Regions from separate parts of the Bradyrhizobium sp. S3.3.6 genome, predicted to be linked through region 3. Evidence: predicted binding sites of a transcription regulator. Region 3 holds the regulator's gene; each other region holds the start of a gene.
What was found. Region 3 encodes PhoB, which activates phosphate uptake and scavenging genes when phosphate is short. Its sites were predicted from a motif close to TGTCATNNANCTGTCAT; they were not measured.

Region 1: ABID59_RS25040 (NAD-glutamate dehydrogenase) is a predicted target of PhoB. The motif match lies at 3,110-3,126, and genes of this name have one in related genera.
Region 2: ABID59_RS04760 (RNA degradosome polyphosphate kinase) is a predicted target of PhoB. The motif match lies at 4,265-4,281, and genes of this name have one in related genera.

The regions. Positions count from the first base shown of each region.
Region 1 is NZ_JBEPOT010000009.1:182,604-188,855, reverse strand. Features, by position in the region: gene ABID59_RS25040 (NAD-glutamate dehydrogenase) at 1-3,005, opposite strand, end outside; gene ABID59_RS25035 (sterol desaturase family protein) at 3,304-4,206, opposite strand; gene ABID59_RS25030 (AraC family transcriptional regulator) at 4,334-5,404, opposite strand; gene ABID59_RS25025 (hypothetical protein) at 5,676-6,236, shown strand.
Region 2 is NZ_JBEPOT010000002.1:45,205-51,456, forward strand. Features, by position in the region: gene ABID59_RS04750 (TerC family protein) at 1-477, shown strand, start outside; gene ppx (exopolyphosphatase) at 481-1,983, opposite strand; gene ABID59_RS04760 (RNA degradosome polyphosphate kinase) at 1,999-4,191, opposite strand; gene ABID59_RS04765 (P-loop NTPase family protein) at 4,345-5,022, opposite strand; gene ABID59_RS04770 (CDP-alcohol phosphatidyltransferase family protein) at 5,154-5,696, opposite strand; gene purM (phosphoribosylformylglycinamidine cyclo-ligase) at 5,851-6,252, shown strand, end outside.
Region 3 is NZ_JBEPOT010000005.1:351,356-357,607, reverse strand. Features, by position in the region: gene pstS (phosphate ABC transporter substrate-binding protein PstS) at 1-145, shown strand, start outside; gene pstC (phosphate ABC transporter permease subunit PstC) at 327-1,316, shown strand; gene pstA (phosphate ABC transporter permease PstA) at 1,318-2,163, shown strand; gene pstB (phosphate ABC transporter ATP-binding protein PstB) at 2,160-2,981, shown strand; gene phoU (phosphate signaling complex protein PhoU) at 2,993-3,709, shown strand; gene phoB (phosphate regulon transcriptional regulator PhoB) at 3,732-4,439, shown strand; gene ABID59_RS18080 (GcrA family cell cycle regulator) at 4,743-5,252, opposite strand; gene ABID59_RS18075 (aspartate aminotransferase family protein) at 5,706-6,252, shown strand, end outside.

The DNA of each region.
Region 1 (6,252 bases), on a different contig from region 3:
GAGAGCAGCATGCCGTTGCCGAACACGTCGCCGGACATGTCGCCGACGCCGACCACGGTGAACGGCATGGTCTGGATGTCGGTGCCGAGCTCGCGGAAGTGGCGCTTGACCGCCTCCCAGGCGCCGCGCGCCGTGATCCCCATCTTCTTGTGGTCGTAGCCCTGGCTGCCGCCGGAGGCGAAGGCGTCGCCGAGCCAATGGTGCTTCTCGGCGGAGATCGTGTTGGCGATGTCGGAGAAAGTGGCGGTGCCCTTGTCGGCGGCGACGACGAGATAGGGGTCGTCGCCGTCATGCCGCACGGTCGAATCGGGTGGCACGACGATGTCGCCGTCGAGATTGTCGGTGAGTTCGAGCAGCGAGCGAACAAAGATGCGATAGGCTTCGGTGCCTTCCGCCATAAAGTGGTCGCGATTGGACGGCGACGGTAGGCGCTTGGGCACGAAGCCGCCTTTGGCGCCGACTGGTACGATCACGGCATTCTTGACCTGCTGCGCCTTCACGAGGCCCAGGATCTCGGTACGGAAATCCTGCGGCCGATCGGACCAGCGCAGGCCACCGCGCGCAACCTTGCCGAAGCGCAGGTGAATGCCTTCGAGACGAGGTGAATAGACGAAGATCTCGTAGAGAGGTCGTGGAGTTGGCAGGTCGTCGATTCGGCGCGCATCGAACTTGAAGGAGATCACCGGACGCGGATGTCCATCCTCGCCGATCTGCCACAGATTGGTGCGGATGGTCGCCTGCACCAGATTGGTGAAACGGCGCAGGATGCGGTCTTCGTCGAGCGAGGCAACGGATTTAAGCTGCTCCTCGATCTCGGCAAGCAGGGCCGTCTCGCCTGCCGAGCGCTCGGAATCAGTAACGGCGAGACGCGGATCGAGGCGGGTCTGGAACAGCGCGACGAGGCTGGCCGTGATCGCGGCGTTCTTGCGCAAGGTCTCCCACATATAATCCTGGGTGAAGGGAGCGCGGATCTGGTGCAAGTAGCGCGACAGCGCCCGGATGGTCGAGACTTCCCGCCAGCCCAGGGCCGTGCGCAGGATCAAGGCATTATACCCGTCGGATTCGGCGCGATCCGTGACCACCGCCATGATCGAGGCTTCCAGACGATGGCTGAATTCCGGACTGGTGTCGATCGGCCGGCCGTCGCTGGTCTCGATCGTCATATCGTGCAGCCAGACCGGCTCGGGTCTGTTACCGGGCACGATCTGATAAGTGCGTTCGTTGACCACGCGCAGGCCATGATTTTCGATCACCGGCACGCGATAGGACAGCGATAGCGGTGCGGCGTCGGAGAACACCTTCAGGGCAAAGCGCCTGGGATCGTCCTCGCCCTTGTCGCGGTGAACCGAAATCGTCACCGGGCGGGCCGGGGTCAGCCTTTCGATGGTCGCGATATCGGCGATCGCCTGCTCCGCAGTGAAAGCCTCGGTATAGCCGCCGCTAAAGGACTTGGCATAGCGGTTGGCGAGCATGCGCGCCCGCATGCCGTCGGTCGACGCGGCGAGCGCGGCCTTCAGCTTGTCGGCCCAGGTCGCGGCAATAGCGCTGATCCCGGCTTCGAGCGTGGCGCGCTCGACGACTGGCGTTTTGCCTTCATAGCGCCCGATGATGAAGTGGACGCGCGCAAGCGCGCCTTCAGGGAATGATACGTAGGAAGCTGACAGGGTCCCCTTGTAGACCTGCGACAGGAAGGTTCCGACGCGCGTGCGGACGTCGCTATCGTATTTGTCGCGCGGAATGAAGGTGAGGATGGATACGAAGCGATCGAACTTGTCTACCCGCGCCAGCGCCCGGACGCGCGGGCGCTCGTAGAGGAGCAGGACCTCGATGACGAAATTGTAGAGCGTGTCGACGTCGATCTGGAATAGCTCGTCACGCGGATAATCTTCGAGGATATGCATGAGCGCCTTGCCCGAATGGCCGTTCGGGTCGAAGCCGGCGCGCTGCAGCACCCGCGAAACCTTGTGGCGCACATAAGGGATCTGCCGCACCGAGCGGGTATAGGCGCCTGAGGTAAACAGGCCGACGACGCGCAATTCGCCCTCGAGCCGGCCGTCGGGCGCATAGAGCTTGATGCCCACATAATCCATCCGGATGCGGCGATGGACGCGGCTAGAGACATTGGCCTTGAAGACGGTCAGCAGGGTCGGTTCGCGCATGAACTGGCGAATTTCCGATGTCATCACCACCATTTCGTTGCCGCGGCGCAGGACCTTCACGTCCGGATCGCGCAAGATGCCGAGGCCTTCGCCGGTCGTAATGTCGTCCGACCCATCGCTGTCCGGCGAGAAGCGATATTCGCGCACGCCGAGGAAGGTGAAATTGTCCGCGCAGAGCCATTGCAGGAACTGGTTGGCTTCGGCGACCTCGTCGATCGGCAGCGGCGGAGGATTGGAAGAGAAAGTCTTGATCGCTTCCTCGACGCGGTCACGCATGACCCGCCAGTCGGCGACGCAGGCGCGGACGTCGTTCAACGTTCTGGTGAGGCCATCGACCAGCTTCTGGCGATCGGCATCCGCGTCCAGGCGGGTGATGTGGAGGTGAATCAGGCTTTCGCGCGCGCCCTTTACTCCCTCGGGCAGTGCTTCGCCGTAGAAGCGGAGCAGCTTGCCCTCGTCATCGCGCTCCACGGCGATGATCGGGTGAGCGACGAGGGTGACTTCGATGCCCTGCTCGGCGAGCTCCGCCATCGTGGAATCGAACAGGAAGGGCATGTTGTCGTTGAGAATCTCCAGCACGGAAATCTCGCGCCCATTCGGCAACGTCGGATTGGCAACGCGGATATCGGCGCTGCCGGCCGTGCGTCGCTGCACGTGCTCCCAGGCGTGCTCCGCCAGAAGGGCAAGCGAGGCGGCATCGTAATGGGCGAGATCCTCGATATTGCTGTAGCCGAACAAGGGCTCGGCAAAGGCCCGGGGGCTCTTGCCCGGCGGCACGCTGCCCGCTGCATCGCGGATCAGGGTTGCCCGGGCCCTGTCGTCACGCCACGCCATCATGTCCTCCATTTGCCGCGCCGTCCGACCGCAGTCGCGGTCATCAGCCTGATTCTGGAGTGCACTCTTCGAGCGCCGCGATCGAGTGCGTACGTGAAATCTTCGGTCTCGAAGCTTCAACAGTTCGACGACAATACTACGATCCCGGAGCGAAAGGCGCACGCTGTCGTGAGGCGTGCTGAAAATTCCCTACCGCAGCGCGTGAGGCCGACGTCGGCGCCGATGGCCGCCGCATCCCCGGGCGTGAAAAAATCACAAGCAATTTCAACTGTATATGGGTTCGCGGTTTTGTTCTGAATGGTGCGCCACTTCATCCCACCGCAACGTCGACGTTCTGACCGGCATCGCGCGCCGTCGGCGTCGTGACCACCGACATCGCCGGCCCATCGCCCGGCGGGCCGATCAGGCAGGCGAACCGGCCCCGCCAGGTCGGCGATCGCCAGAGATCGCGCCCGAGCGCCGCCCATTCGTGAAACGCGATGACGACCGGATTGTTGGAGCGCAGCGGCTTCACCAGGCCGTAATTGCACGGCAGGTCGTCGCGTTCGGCGACGAAGGTGCCGAACATCCGGTCGAACACGATGAAGATGCCGCCGTAGTTGCGATCGAGATACTCCGCGTTGCAGGCATGGTGCACGCGATGATGCGAGGGCGTGTTGAGCACATATTCCAGCCAGCCGAGTTTCGGGATCCACTCCGCGTGCAGCCAGAACTGGTAGAGCAGATTGACGCCGGCTGCGATGAACACCGGTCCCTGTGCGAAGCCGAGCCAGATCATCGGCACGTAGAAGATTGCGGCACCGGTCAGCCTCCCGGTCCAGCCGAAGCGGTAGGACGCCGCGAGATTGAACTCGTTCGAGGAATGGTGGATCGCATGCGTCGCCCAGAACCAGCGAACCCGGTGGCTGGCGCGATGGAACCAGTAGTAGCTGAAATCCTGGGCGATCACGAGCACGACCACCGACAGCACGCTGTTGAGCGGGATGGTGAACAGCCGGTGGCTCCAGGCCAGATCGACCAGCGGCTGCGCGATGCTGAGCGGCAGCAGCGTGTAGACGAGATATTGCCGGCCGAGCGCATCGACCAGCGAGGCCAGATAGGCGCGCCAATTGTAGTCACGGCGCATCACCAGGGCCAGGACGAGACCCTCCAGCGTCGCGATCACGATCACGGCGGGAAGGGAAAATTGCAGAACGGAAATCAATGGCTTCATGGCAACCTCGCATCCGCAGGCGTCTCGCCTGCAGGGCATGAGTTGCACGGGGGAAGCGCCGCGGCGCGCCGATTCCTGAACGAAGACTGGCCGATTCCTGCAAAGGGCCCGTCAAATCAGGAAACGGCTAGATTTCGGCCCCTGCCACACCGCCGGCACGAGCTCGCCGATATTCGGACGGCGTCAGGCCGGTATGCGCCTTGAAGGCGCGATTGAAGGGCCCGATCGAGCCGAAGCCGGCGTCGAGCGCAATGGTCAGGATAGGCACTGCGGCTTGCGTGGGATCGCTCAGCGCGGCCTCGACCTCAGCCAGACGATAGCCGCTGACGAAGGCGCTGAAATTGCGATGGCCGAGCTGCCGGTTGATCAGATGGCGCAGCCGGTATTCCGGAATCTCGAGCTTCCGTGACAATGTTGCGATGCTCAGGTCCGGCTCGCGAAAGACCTTGTCGTGGTCGAGCAGGCGGCGCAGCGCCGCGAGTTCGGCTGCATCGGGTTCGGTTGCCGGCACTGCTGCCGGTGGATCATGCGAAATCACGGTCGGCTGGCTCGCCAGCGCAGGCGCGGGCACCAGCGGTGGTTCAGTCGAGGCCAGCGTGCCCAGCACGGCGAACAGGAATATCACCGCCGTCAAGCCGGCCGCGTTGGCGAGACTGAGCGATGACACGGACAGGCCGCCGGGCCAGAGCCAGTCCGATGCAATAATGAACAGGGCATAGAGCACGGTGACGACGGCATACCAGACGCGCAGCCGTCGCCGCTTCTCCACCAGATCGGCCGCGCGCCCAGACAGCACATGCCAGATGCCCAGCAGCAGAAGCGACACGGACAGAGCGGTGCGCGCTACATCGACGGACATCGGATGCCTGGACATGTCGATCCACGCGAGGCCCATCAATGCGAGCGCGCCGAGCGAATGGTACCAGCGCAGGCGAAATTCATCGACGAAGATGGCGCTCACTGCAATCCAGAATGCGGCCGGCATGCCGCCGCTGACGAGATGCACCGGAATGCGCAGAAGCAGAGGCAGCGCACCGAAGCCGGATGCCGATTCGACGACATAGGCCGCGATGCTCAAATTCAGCAGTGCGGAATAGCGGCTGACGGGATTGCGCGGTGCATCGCGCGCGGCAATCGCCACGCGAAAAAGAAGAATGACGACCGCTCCTCCTCGCAATGCGGCTTCCAGGGTCGACATGCGATTCAGCGGTCCGAATGAGAGCGTCTTTGGGAAAAGGACAGGAAGAGTATCGTATCAAACTCATCTATCTTGTTTCCAAATATTTCCAATCGTTCAACGGAAACATTGAGCAACCGGCGGATCGCGGCTCCAACGGCTCCGCGCCAGCTCCCGTGTCTACCACCGCCCGACCGGGCAAATCCAACCGCCAAGGTGAACCTGCGAACCCAGGACTGGATGCGACTTGGGCAATATCGACCCGAGTCCACCAAAAGCACGGATAGCAACCATGACCTCGATTTCGGCGCTCTCCACACATCACCACCAACACACATCGCCCCTGCAGCGACTGCAAGACGAGCTGCAATCGGAAGTCAGTTCCGGCACGATCAGTGCATCCGATCAGTCGGCGCTGTCCTCCGCGCTCGACGATATTGACTCTTCGCTGCAATCAGACGGGACAAGCAATCAATCCAGCGGCAGCGGACCTGACGGCATCAAGTCGAAGATCGATGATCTGATCCGGCAGGAGGTGTCGTCCGGCAAGCTCACCGACCAGCAGGCCACCGAGCTGCAAGGTATCTTCAAGTCTGCGTTCGCGCACGGACCAGGTGGAGCGGGCGGACCGCCGCCGTTCAACGCGCCGCCTCCTGTCAGCGGCACCGACAGCTCGTCCAGCGGCACGAACAGTTCGTCGAGTGGCAATTCGACGGCGGATCTGCTCGAGAAATTCCTGGATTCGCTGAAAGCCTCGCTCGCGGATTCGACCTACAGCGGGACGGGATCGAACGGCACGTCCAATCCCTCCGACCCCTCGCTGTCCAATGTCCTTCTCAACGACCGGATCTGATATCGGCGACGCACCA
Region 2 (6,252 bases), on a different contig from region 3:
CATCTGTGGCAGGCGGTGCAGATCGTCGTCATCGCCGACATCGTCATGAGCCTCGACAACGTCATTGCGGTCGCCGCGGCGGCCAATGGCAGCGTGCCGCTGCTGGTGCTCGGCCTTGCCATCAGCGTGCCCCTGATCGTCGCCGGTGCGGCGCTGATCATGGCGCTGCTGTCGAAGCTGCCGATCCTGGTCTGGGCCGGCGCGGCGCTGCTCGGCTGGATCGCGGGCGAGGTGATCGCAACCGATCCCGGCATCGCGCCGAAGCTGCACACGCTATCCGAAGGTCCGTTCGGCACCTCGCTGGACAAGATGCTCGGCAGCCTGCACGTCCCGCCGCAATTCGCCCATGGCGGCGGTGGCGCGGAATATCTCTGCGCAGCGCTCGGCGTCATCGTCGTGCTGCTGGTCGGCTCGATCTGGCGCCGGCGCAGCCTGAGTCTCGCCGCGCTCGAGCACGCAAAAGCGTCAGCTGAATAAGCCCTACCGCCGTACGATCGACCCCGATCGTCCGATCAGGCGGGCGAGCTGCTTGAAGCGGCTGCCGACGCGGTCGGCGACGAGATCGCCGAGCCTGTGCTCGAACACCAGCATCAGGTTGCGCCCCTGGCTGCGGAAATGCGTGGCGGGTAGCACGCCCGGGCGCGCCGCCGAGATCAGATGCGCGACACGGAACGCCGCCCCAAGGAGGCGGGCGCGCTCGAGCTGCGCCGGTGTCAGCAGCTCCTGCATCGTCAGCGGCGGCTGGTTCTCTTCGCTCAAGCCCGCATAGCGATAGAACACCGACAGGCCGACAAAGGCGCGCTCGATGTGCGTGATTGCGCCGAAATTGCCGTTGACGACGAGGCTCAGCGTTTGCTCGCCGCGATGGTCGGGATGCACACGCCAGCCGATGTCGGAGAGCAGGCAGGCGGCGTGGCGAAGCCGGCGGTCCTCCCCGGTCTCGCGCAGCTTGACAACGCGCGCGAGGCGGTCGGTCCAGGCGATCAGCTCGCGCGCATGCTTGGCCGAGCGTGACAGCAGCTGGTTCAGCTCTTCGGCCGCGCAGATCAGCCCGTCCTTGTTGCGCTCGCTCTCCGAGAGCTTCTCGTGCAGCAGACCTTCGCGCACCCCGAAGGTCGAAAACACGATGGTCTTCGGTTTTGCGACCCGGATGATGTGCTCGAGCACCAGCGCGGCATAGGTGAGGAGAGGGCGCCGCGCATCCGCGACGACCTCGATGTCGGCGAGCATGTTGGCGGCTGCAAGACGACGCAGACGACGCGAAAAGTCGAGCGCTTCGGCGGCCGAAATCGAATAGCCGTGCATCACCTGGAGCGGGTACCCGCTCTGGATGATGTGGATGCGCGCAAGCGCGCGCCAGGTGCCGCCGACCGCATAGAAGCTGCGGCCGCTGCCCGCCTTGAGCTGCGCCACATCGTCGATTGCCTCGCGGACGATGCGGTCGGCGCGCTTGAGCGATTTGTGCGCGAGGTCCTGCAGCGCGAGGCCGCCGAGCGGCAGCGTCACGCCGCTGCGCACGCTGCTCCCGCGCACGTCGATCAGCTCGAGCGAGCCGCCGCCGAGATCGCCGACGATGCCGTCGGGGCGGTGAATGCCCGAGAGCACGCCGAGCGCCGACAGCTTCGCTTCGCGCGGTCCCGACAGGATCTCGATCTTCACGGCGCAGATGCGCTCGGCTTTGGCGATAAAGTCGGGGCCGTTGGAAGCATCGCGGCAGGCCGCGGTCGCAATCGCAAACACGCGGCCGACCTGCATCACGCGGCACAACGCCCGAAAACGCTTCAGCGAGGTCAGCGCCTTGTCGACGGCATCCGGCGCGAGCAGGCCCGTGCTCTGCACCTCGCGCCCGAGGCCGCACAGCGTCTTCTCGTTGAAGATCGGAATCAGGCTCCGTGTCAGTCCCTCGTAGACGACGAGACGAACCGAGTTGGAGCCGATGTCGATGACCGCAACGCTAGCGCCACGCTTGCGCGGCCGTTTCAAGGCAGAAATCTCCGGTCAGGACTGATGGCGTTCGTTTCTGCGCGTGAGACGGCGCGGCGAGGATTCCTTGAGCGACTTTCCACGGCCAGACAGACTCGGATTTGTCATGAAGTAGTTGTGCACGTTGAAAGGCTCCTCGCCCTTCGCGGTCTTCATACGCGTTGAGGACCCGTCCGGCAACAACTGCCAGCTCTGCTCATTGTCCTTCAGGTTCGCGACCATGATCTGTTCGAGAACCTGCTGATGCACCGTGGGATTTTGCAGCGGACACAGCACCTCGACGCGGCGGTCGAGGTTGCGCGGCATCATATCGGCTGACGAGATATACACAGCCGCTTTCGCGCTCGGCAGGCCCTGGCCCATGCCGAAGCAGTAGATTCGGCCGTGTTCCAGAAAGCGTCCGATGATCGACTTGACGCGGATGTTCTCCGACAGGCCGGGAATGCCGGGTCGCAGGCAGCAGATACCGCGGACCACGAGCTCGACCTGCACGCCCGCCTGTGAGGCCTCGTAGAGCGCGTCGATGATATCGGGGTCGACCAGCGCATTCATCTTCATCCAGACCGCGCCGGGCTTGCCGTGACGCGCGTGCTCGGTCTCGCCCTGGATGTGCTCGATGATGCGCTTGCGCAGGGTCAGCGGCGACACCGCCATCTTTTCCAGATCGCTTGGTGCGGCGTAGCCCGTGATGAAGTTGAACACGCGCGCGGCGTCGCGGCCGATAGTCGGTTCCGAGGTGAAGTAAGAGAGGTCCGTATAAATACGCGCGGTGACCGGGTGATAGTTGCCGGTGCCGGTATGGACGTAAGTGGTGAGGCTGCCGCCTTCGCGGCGTACCACCATCGAAAGCTTCGCGTGCGTCTTCAACTCGAGGAAGCCGTAGACGACCTGCACGCCGGCCCGTTCGAGGTCGCGCGCCCAGCGGATGTTGGCTTCTTCGTCGAAGCGCGCCTTCAGCTCAATCAGCGCGGTGACGGACTTGCCGGCTTCGGCCGCTTCCGCCAGCGTGCGCACGATCGGCGAGTTGTTGGAGGTGCGATAGAGCGTCTGCTTGATCGCGACGACGTCGGGGTCGCGCGCGGCCTGCTGCAGGAATTGCACCACCACGTCGAAGGATTCGTAGGGGTGATGGACGACCAGGTCCTTCTGGCGAATGGCGGCAAAGATGTCGCCGCCATGCTCGCGCACGCGTTCGGGATGGCGCGGCACGTAAGGGGTGAATTCGAGATCGGGCCGGTCGAGCCGGGTGAGCTGCGAGAGCTCGTTCATGGCGAGCACGCCGTCGACCAGGAACACTTCGTCGTCGGCGGCCGACAGCGCGTGCTGCACGAAGCTGCGCAGCTGCTCCGGCATCTTGGCGTCGATCTCGAGCCGGATCACCGACCCGCGGCGGCGGCGCTTCAGCGCGGTCTCGAACAGGCGGACGAGGTCTTCGGCCTCTTCCTCGATTTCGAGCTCGGAGTCGCGGATGATGCGGAAGGCGCCCTGGCCGTGGAGATTGTAGCCGGGGAACAGGCGGTTGATGAAAAGACCGGTCACCTGCTCCAGCGAGATCAGGCGCACCACCTTGCCGTCGGTCGGCAGGCGGATGAAGCGATCGATCTTGCCGGGCATGCGGATCAGCGCGTTCATCTGCTTGCCGTCGATGGCGCGCGTGAGCTGGAGCGCGATGGTGAAGCCGAGGCTCGGGATGAACGGGAAGGGGTGGGCCGGATCGATCGCCAATGGCGTGAGCAGTGGGAACACGTTGTTGAGGAAATAATCCTCGAGCCAGGTCCGCTCCGTCTTGCTGACCTCCTTGCCGTCGACCAGCGCGATGCCGACCCCGGCGAGGGTGCCGCGCAAATCGGCCCAGATCGCCTGCTGGTCGGAAGCAAGCCGCGAAACGGTGCGGTTGATGAGCGCGAGTTGCTCGGACGGGGTCAGGCCATCGGGGGCACGTTCGGCGATACCCTCGCGCACCTGCGCCTTGATGCCGGCGACGCGGACCATGAAGAATTCGTCGAGGTTATTTGCGGAGATCGACAGGAATCGCACCCGCTCCAGCACCGGATGGCTGGGATTGACCGATTCCTCCAGGACACGGCGGTTGAAATGCAGCCAGGAGAGCTCGCGATTGATGAATCGCTCGGGGCTTGAGGCGATCGCCGGAAGGCTCTCGGATTCCGCAGCTTTCTCTTTTGTTTCAATAGCTTGCACGAAATCCATGAGAAGTCGGTCCATTCAGTTCGCCCCAATTTGCGTCTTATGCGCAAAGCCGGCCGGAGCATGTGTTAGTGCGATGACGTTTCGATGACATTGATGTTCCGCTGCCTCGCCGCGTCAAGCGGGCGCAAAGTGGACCAAAGGGGGACTTGGCGGTCAGGCGTCGCGCAGCAGTTCAGCGGCGAGCGCCCGGGTGACGGGGCGGCCGAGCCGGAGCGCCTCGCCGTCGAGCAGCTCCACGGCGCGCCGGGCGGCGGCCGACGACCGCTCCAGCCGGGTCGCGAGGTAGCTGACCACGCTTTCGTCCACGGAGAGCTGGCGGTCGGCGCAGAACTTGACGATCAGGCCGCGGAACAGCTGGTCGTCTGGCGGCGCCAGCGAAATCACCGGAATCGTCCGCAGCCGGGAGCGGAGGTCTCGGAGCTCCACCTCGATCGCCGCCGGCGCCTCACGTCCGGTGAACAGCACATAGGCGCCGTCTTCGCGGGCGAGGTTCATCAGATGGAAGAGGGCGCGCTCGTCAAAATCCGTGGCCTTGAGATCCTCGACCACCAGCGCGCCGGTCGCGAGCGCGCCGGGGACGCTGGCTGCGGTCAGCGCATTGGCCGCGCTCGAACGGGCGCCGGCCTCCTCGGCCCAGATCGCGCCGAGATGGCTCTTGCCTGAGCCTTCGGGGCCGGCGAGCCACATGACCCGGTTCGGCCATTCCGGCCAGCCGTCGATCAGCGCGAGGCCTGCGGCATTGGCAGGGCCCTCGAGGAAATTGTCCCGGCTGAGGCTCTCCGCATGCGGAAGCGAAAACGCCAATTGTCGGGGATGAACGCGGCCTGCCACGCTTGCTTTGCTCCGTGCCGGCGCGCCGGCTGTGTTTGAAGAGGATAGACTTATTCGATCGGGAGTTGGCCTTTTGCGCGGCCGCCTCCCGGCTCATTTGGCCCCGATCGTGCTACTTGGCATCAATAGTGCTACTTGCCATCAATAGTGCTCATGTGCCGTAGCCACTCGACGAGATAGAGCGACACGGAGGACAGCGTGAACACCGTAACGAGGCCCATCAGGATGATATCATAGGGCCCCGACTTGAAGCCGAAGGCGAGCGAGGCCAGCACCAGCGCCGCATAGGCCACCTGGGCCGCGGTGTTGAGCTTGGAGACCATCGACGGCTTCATCTCGACCGGCTTGTCGAACAGCCAGGACACGATCACTGCCGCCACGATCATGATGTCGCGCGACACCACCAGGATCACGATCCAGCGCGGAATGTCGCCCCAGATGCCGAGCGCGAGGTAGATCGACACCAGCAGCGCCTTGTCGGCCAGGGGGTCGAGCAGGGCGCCTAGCTCGCTCGCCATGTTGAAGCGCTTGGCCAGAAAGCCGTCGACGGCGTCGCTGATGCCGGCGACCAGGAAGACGGTGAACGCCACCTCCATTTGGCTCGACACGATGGCCCAGACGATGATCGGGACCAGCATGATGCGGCCCAGGGTAATGATGTTCGGAATACTCACGCGGCGCTTCCCGGCACCCGACCTGACCTCGAAATCCGGCCCCTTGGAGGCCGAACCGGTTGATATCTACATAGTATAGGGCGGGGCGCCACGCTTGCCATTGCGTGTCCCCGGAATTCGACGTAACCAGCCGCAAACCCACTGGAAATCGGGCATGACCGACCGCAAAAACGGCCTCACTTACGCCGATTCAGGCGTCGATATCGACGCGGGCAACCGCCTGGTCGACCTGATCAAGCCGATGGTGCGCGCCACTGCACGGCCAGGCGCCGACGCCGAGATCGGCGGATTCGGCGGCCTGTTCGACCTCAAGGCGGCCGGCTTCAAGGACCCTGTCCTGGTCGCGGCCACCGACGGCGTCGGCACCAAGGTCAAGATCGCGATCGAGACCGGCCTGCATGGCGGGATCGGCATCGACCTCGTCGCCATGAGCGTCAACGACCTCGTGGTGCAGGGCGCCGAGCCGCTGTTCTTCCTCGACTATTTTGCCTGCGGCAAGCTCGACCCGGAGGCGACCGCCTCGATTGTCGCCGGCGTCGCCGAAGGCTGCCGCGAG
Region 3 (6,252 bases):
GGCGGCCTCGCAGGAAGCCATCAAGTTCTTCCGCTGGGCGTTCAAGAACGGCGGCAAGGCGGCTGAAGAGCTCGACTACATCCCGATGCCCGACAGCGTCGTCCAGCTGATCGAGAAAACCTGGGCTGCCGAGATCAAGAGCTGAGCGCTCTCCTCTCGTGTCCCGGACGCGCAACAGCGTGAAACGCTGCTGCGCTGAGCCGGGACCCGCAAGAACGAGGCCCCGGATCAGCGTCGCAACGCTTCGCAGCTAGCGCCGCATCCGGGGCACGAGACCAGTGACCCAAAAACAAGTACCGTCAGTACAGGGGATCGGCGTGGCAGAAATGGCCGTTCAGAGCGATGTAATCGACGATGCCGGACCATATGATCGCGCCAAGGCCTTGAGCGCGTTCAAGCTCGGTGACGTCACCTTCTACTGGATCACGCGGCTCAGCGCGATCTCGGTGCTCCTCATTCTCGGCGGCATCATCCTGTCGCTGATCGTCGGCGCCTTCCCGGCGATGAAGGAATACGGCTTCGCGTTCCTGTGGACGCAGCGTTGGGCGCCGTCGGCCGATCCGCCCGTGCTCGGCGCGCTCGGACCGATGTATGGTACGCTCGTCACCTCCTTTATCGCGATGCTGATCGCCATTCCGGTGGGTCTCGGCATTGCGATCTTCCTCACCGAGCTTTGCCCGCAATGGCTGCGCCGCCCGATCGGCATGGCCATCGAACTGCTCGCCGGCATCCCCTCGATCATCTACGGCATGTGGGGCTTCTTCGTGTTGGGTCCGTTCCTGGCCAACACGTTTCAGCCCTTCATGATCAAGATCTTTGACGGCGTCCCGGTGCTGGGCGCGATCTTCGCAGGTCCGCCGTCCTATCTCAGCCTGTTCAATGCCGCGCTGATCCTCGCCATCATGGTGCTGCCCTTCATCACCTCGATCTCGGTCGACGTGTTCAAGACGGTGCCGCCCGTGTTGAAGGAGGCTGCTTACGGCGTCGGCTGCACCACCTGGGAAGTCGTGCGCAGCGTGGTGATCCCCTACACCCGCGTCGGCATCATCGGCGGCGTCATGCTGGCGCTGGGCCGTGCGCTCGGCGAGACCATGGCGGTGACCTTCATCATCGGCAACTCGTTCCGCATCTCGTCCTCGATATTCGCGCCGGGCACCACGATCTCGGCGGCGATCGCATCCGAATTCGCCGAGAGCGACGGCCTGCACCAGTCCGGCCTGATCCTGCTCGGCCTGCTGCTGTTCGTGCTGACGTTCTTCGTGCTGGCCGGCGCCCGGCTGATGCTGATGCGGCTGGAAAAGAAGGCGGGGAACTAACATGAACCCGATTTACTCACGCCGCCGCCGCAAGGATATCCTGATCCGCGGGCTCTGCTTTGGTGCCGCCGCCTTCGGCGTCACCTGGCTCGCACTGATCCTGATTACGCTGTTCTATAACGGCCTGGCGGGGTTGAACCTCGATCTGTTCGTTGCGGACACGCCGCCTCCGGGCTCGTCCGAAGGCGGCCTGCGCAACGCCATCGTCGGCTCGCTGATCATGACCGTGATCGGCGTCGGCATCGGCGCGCCGCTCGGTCTGTTTGCCGGCACCTATCTCGCCGAGTACGGCCGCAACGACAAGCTGACCTCGGTGATCCGCTTCATCAACGACATCCTGCTGTCGGCGCCCTCGATCATCATCGGCCTGTTCATCTACGGCGCCGTAGTGGTGCCGATGCGTGGCTTCTCGGCGATCGCAGGCTCGCTCGCGCTCGCCGTCATCGTGATCCCGGTGGTGCTGCGCACGACCGAGGACATGCTGCTCCTGGTGCCGAACGCGCTGCGCGAGGCGGCCTCCGCGCTCGGCCTGCCGCGCTCGCTGGTGATCAAGCGGATCGCTTATCGTGCGGCACGATCCGGTCTCATCACCGGCGTGCTGCTCGCGACCGCCCGCGTCGCCGGCGAAACCGCGCCGCTGCTCTTCACCGCGCTGTCGAACCAGTTCTTCAGCCTCGGCCTGAACAAGACCATGGCGAACCTGCCGGTCACCATCAACAACTTCGTCCAGAGCCCCTACGCCTATTGGAAGCAGCTCGCCTGGAGCGGCGCCCTGCTCATCACCCTGACCGTTCTTGCCCTGAATATTGGCGCGCGCATTCTCAGCGCCGAGAGGACCGCAAAATGACCGATCTTTCCGTATCGATGAGCGCGGCCGGCGGTCTGCCCCAGGCGCCGATGCTGCCCGAAGCGCCGGCCAAGGTGACGGTGCGCAACCTCAACTTCTATTACGGCGAGCACCACGCGCTGAAGAACATCAACCTGGCGCTCGGCACCAACCGGGTCACCGCCTTCATCGGCCCGTCGGGCTGCGGCAAGTCGACCCTGCTGCGCATCTTCAACCGGATGTACGACCTCTATCCGGGCCAGCGCGTCACCGGTCAGCTGATGCTCGACCAGACCAACATCCTCGACCCCAAGCTCGACCTCAATCTGCTGCGCGCCCGCGTCGGCATGGTGTTCCAGAAGCCGACGCCGTTCCCGATGACGATCTACGAGAACATCGCCTTCGGCATCCGTCTCTATGAGAAGATCTCGAAATCCGAGATGGACGACCGCGTCGAGAAGGCGCTGCGCGGCGGCGCGCTGTGGAACGAGGTCAAGGACAAGCTCAACGCCTCCGGCCTGTCGCTCTCCGGCGGCCAGCAGCAGCGCCTCTGCATCGCCCGCACCGTTGCGGTGCGGCCCGAGGTGATCCTGTTCGACGAGCCCTGCTCGGCGCTCGACCCGATCTCGACCGCCAAGGTCGAGGAGCTGATCCAGGAGCTGTCCGAGAACTACACGATCGCGATCGTGACCCACAACATGCAGCAGGCCGCCCGCGTCTCCGACAAGACCGCCTTCATGTATCTCGGCGAGCTGATAGAGTTCGACGACACCAGCAAGATATTCACATCGCCGACCGACCGGCGCACGCAGGATTACATCACCGGCCGGTTCGGCTGAGGAGACGGCACATGGGTTCTGAACATACCGCAAAGGCCTTCGACACCGACCTCCAGGAGCTCACGCGCCTGGTCGCCGAGATGGGCGGCATCGCCGAGCGCATGATCGTCGATTCCGTCGATGCGCTGATCCGCCGCGACGTCGCGCTCGGCCAGCGCGTCGTCGCCATCGACGCCGAGCTCGACACGCTGCAGAAGAAGATCGAGGAGCGCGCCGTGCTCACGATCGCGCGCCGCCAGCCGATGGCGGTGGATCTGCGCGAGATCGTCGGCGCCATGCGCGTCGCGACCGATCTCGAGCGCATCGGCGACCTCGCCAAGAACATGGGCAAGCGCGTCGCGGCGCTGGAGACGGATTTCCATCCGCTCAAGCTGTTCCGCGGCCTCGAGCACATGACCGACCTCGTGCAGCAGCAGGTCAAGTCGGTGCTGGACGCCTATGCCGCGCACGATCTGCCGGCGGCGATGGCGGTGTGGAAGGGCGACGAGGAAGTCGACGCCATCTGCACCTCGCTGTTCCGTGAGCTCCTCACCTACATGATGGAGGATCCGCGCAACATCTCGTTCTGCATCCATCTGATGTTCTGCGCCAAGAACATCGAGCGGATCGGCGACCATGCCACCAACATTGCCGAGACCGTGTTCTACATGATCGAAGGCCAGGCGATCACCGACAAGCGGCCGAAGGGCGACATGACGACCTTCGCCACCACGGTCCCGAACACCTGATTACGCAAGGAGCGACGACCCGATGGGCGCACGCATTATGGTGGTTGAGGACGAGGAAGCTCTGACCGAGCTTCTCCGCTACAACCTCGAAGGCGACGGCTATGACGTCGAGACGGTAATGCGCGGCGACGACGCCGACACCCGCCTCAAGGAGCACATCCCCGATCTGATCGTGCTTGACTGGATGCTGCCGGGGCTATCAGGCATCGAGCTGTGCCGGCGGTTGCGTGCGCGATCCGACACCAAGCAGCTGCCGATCATCATGCTCACCGCGCGTGGCGAGGAGAGCGAGCGGGTGCGGGGCCTGGCGACCGGCGCCGACGACTACATCGTCAAGCCGTTCTCGGTGCCCGAGCTCCTGGCGCGCGTGAAGGGCCTGCTGCGGCGCGCAAGTCCGGAGCGGCTCGCAACCGTGCTGGCCTTCGGCGACATCGAGCTCGACCGCGAAAAGCGCCGCGTGGCGCGCTCGGGCCGGCCGATCGATCTCGGCCCGACCGAATATCGCCTGCTGGAGTTCTTCCTGGAGCATCCCGGCCGCGTGTTCTCGCGCGAGCAGTTGCTCGACAGCGTCTGGGGCCGCGACATCTACATCGATGAGCGCACTGTCGATGTGCATATCGGCCGCCTGCGCAAGCTGCTCAATCTCGGCCGCGAGCAGGACCCGATCCGCACCGTCCGCGGCGCGGGCTACGCGCTGGACGATCGGTTCGCGAAGGCCGAGCAGGCGTAGGGTTGGCTGACGTGAGCTCGGCTGGGGCAGCAATCTCAGCTGTCGTCCCGGACAAGCGCAGCTCCTGGCAACGCGCAGCGTTGTCTGGAGCGGAGTGCAGATCCGGGACCCATAACCACAGGGCGTCGTTGTTGCACGAAAAAGGTAACTCCGAGTACCCGTAACCACATCTCGCGGTGGTTATGGGTCCCGGATCTGCGCGCGCTTGAGGCGCGCTTGTCCGGGACGACGGCGGAGGGAGTTAGCGCCGTCGCAAGTTGAGCCGCCGCCGCTTGGACGGCGAAGTCTTGGAAGCCGACTAACTCAGCGCGCCGGCTTCGCCGGGGCCCGCCTGCGATCCGCTGCCGGCTGATACGCGACCCGCGAGTGCTGGGCGCAATAGGGCAGGCCGGAGAGCGCTTTGCCGCCGCAGAAGAAGAAATCCGGGCTCGAGGGATCGCCGACCGGCCAGTGGCAGGTCGCCTCGTTCAATTCGAGCAGCGACAGCCGCTGGCTCATCGGTACCACGTTGTCGTAGGTGACCGGTTCAGCCTCGACCTCGACCTCGAAAGCCTGCGCCAGCGCGGTATTGCCGCGTGCGATGGGCCTGCTCACCCGCATCATGTGCGGCGCTGGACGCGCCTTGCGCGGCCGCGGAGCTGCCGAAGACGGGCTCTTGGCGCGGCCCGACAAGCCGAGCCGGTGAACCTTGCCGATCACGGCGTTACGGGTGACATTCCCAAGCTCAGCGGCGATCTGGCTGGCCGAAAGTCCGGCCTCCCAGAGCTTTTTCAGCTGTTCGACGCGATCGTCGGACCAGGTCAAAACCGTCATTGCACCCTTTCCTTCGCCGCGCGCCTGCCATCCTGGGGGCCGCACAACGAATGCCTAAGCCTCGAAAAATCCGTGCCGCCAGAATCCCTTAAGGCTCGCCGGGCGCAATGATACGCCCGAACGTTTACGCCGGTACATGAGGACTTTTGGGATCAGAACCGCTGCACGAGATGTCGTATCTGACAAGCCAGACGCTACAATATGGCGTGACTCACGCGCAAGAGTCCGCCGACTCGCTTCCACATGTTCCGTGGCCAAAACCCGCAAATTCGGTACCGCAAGACTACGGAATCTGGGTTTCGCGGGGCTTTCCGGGCGGCATTGACACCAATGGTGCCAAGCATAAGATAGTGATGCGTGCCGCCCTTAAAAGGCGGCACGTTTCGTTTTCCGGACCAATGATGCGCTGCGCAACGCAGTTTCAGGCCGTCCGAAACATCCAAAGAGACCATCATGGCTAACAGCGCAGCGCCGCACTTGCTCCCCGTTTTCGCCAGAACCGACATCGGTTTTGAGCGCGGTGAAGGCGTCTGGTTGATCGCAACCAATGGCGATCGCTATCTCGATTTCACCTCGGGCGTGGCGGTGAATGCGCTCGGCCATGCCCATCCCGCGCTGGTCAAGGCGCTGCAGGAGCAGGCCACAAAACTCTGGCACATGTCGAACCTGTTCCAGAGCCCGGACGGCGAGAAGCTCGCCGCGCGTCTCTGCAACGAGAGTTTTGCGGACTTCGTGTTCTTCTGCAATTCCGGCGCCGAAGCGCTGGAGGGTGTGATCAAGCTGGTCCGCCATCATCACTTCTCCAAAGGACATCCGGAGCGCTACCGCATCATCACCTTCGAAGGCGCCTTCCACGGCCGCACGCTGGCGACGCTGGCTGCGACCGGCTCTGCAAAATATCTCGAAGGTTTCGGTCCGCCGATGGACGGTTTCGACCAGATCCCGCACGGCGACATCGAGGCCGTGAAGAAGACGATCGGTCCGCAGACCGCCGGCATCC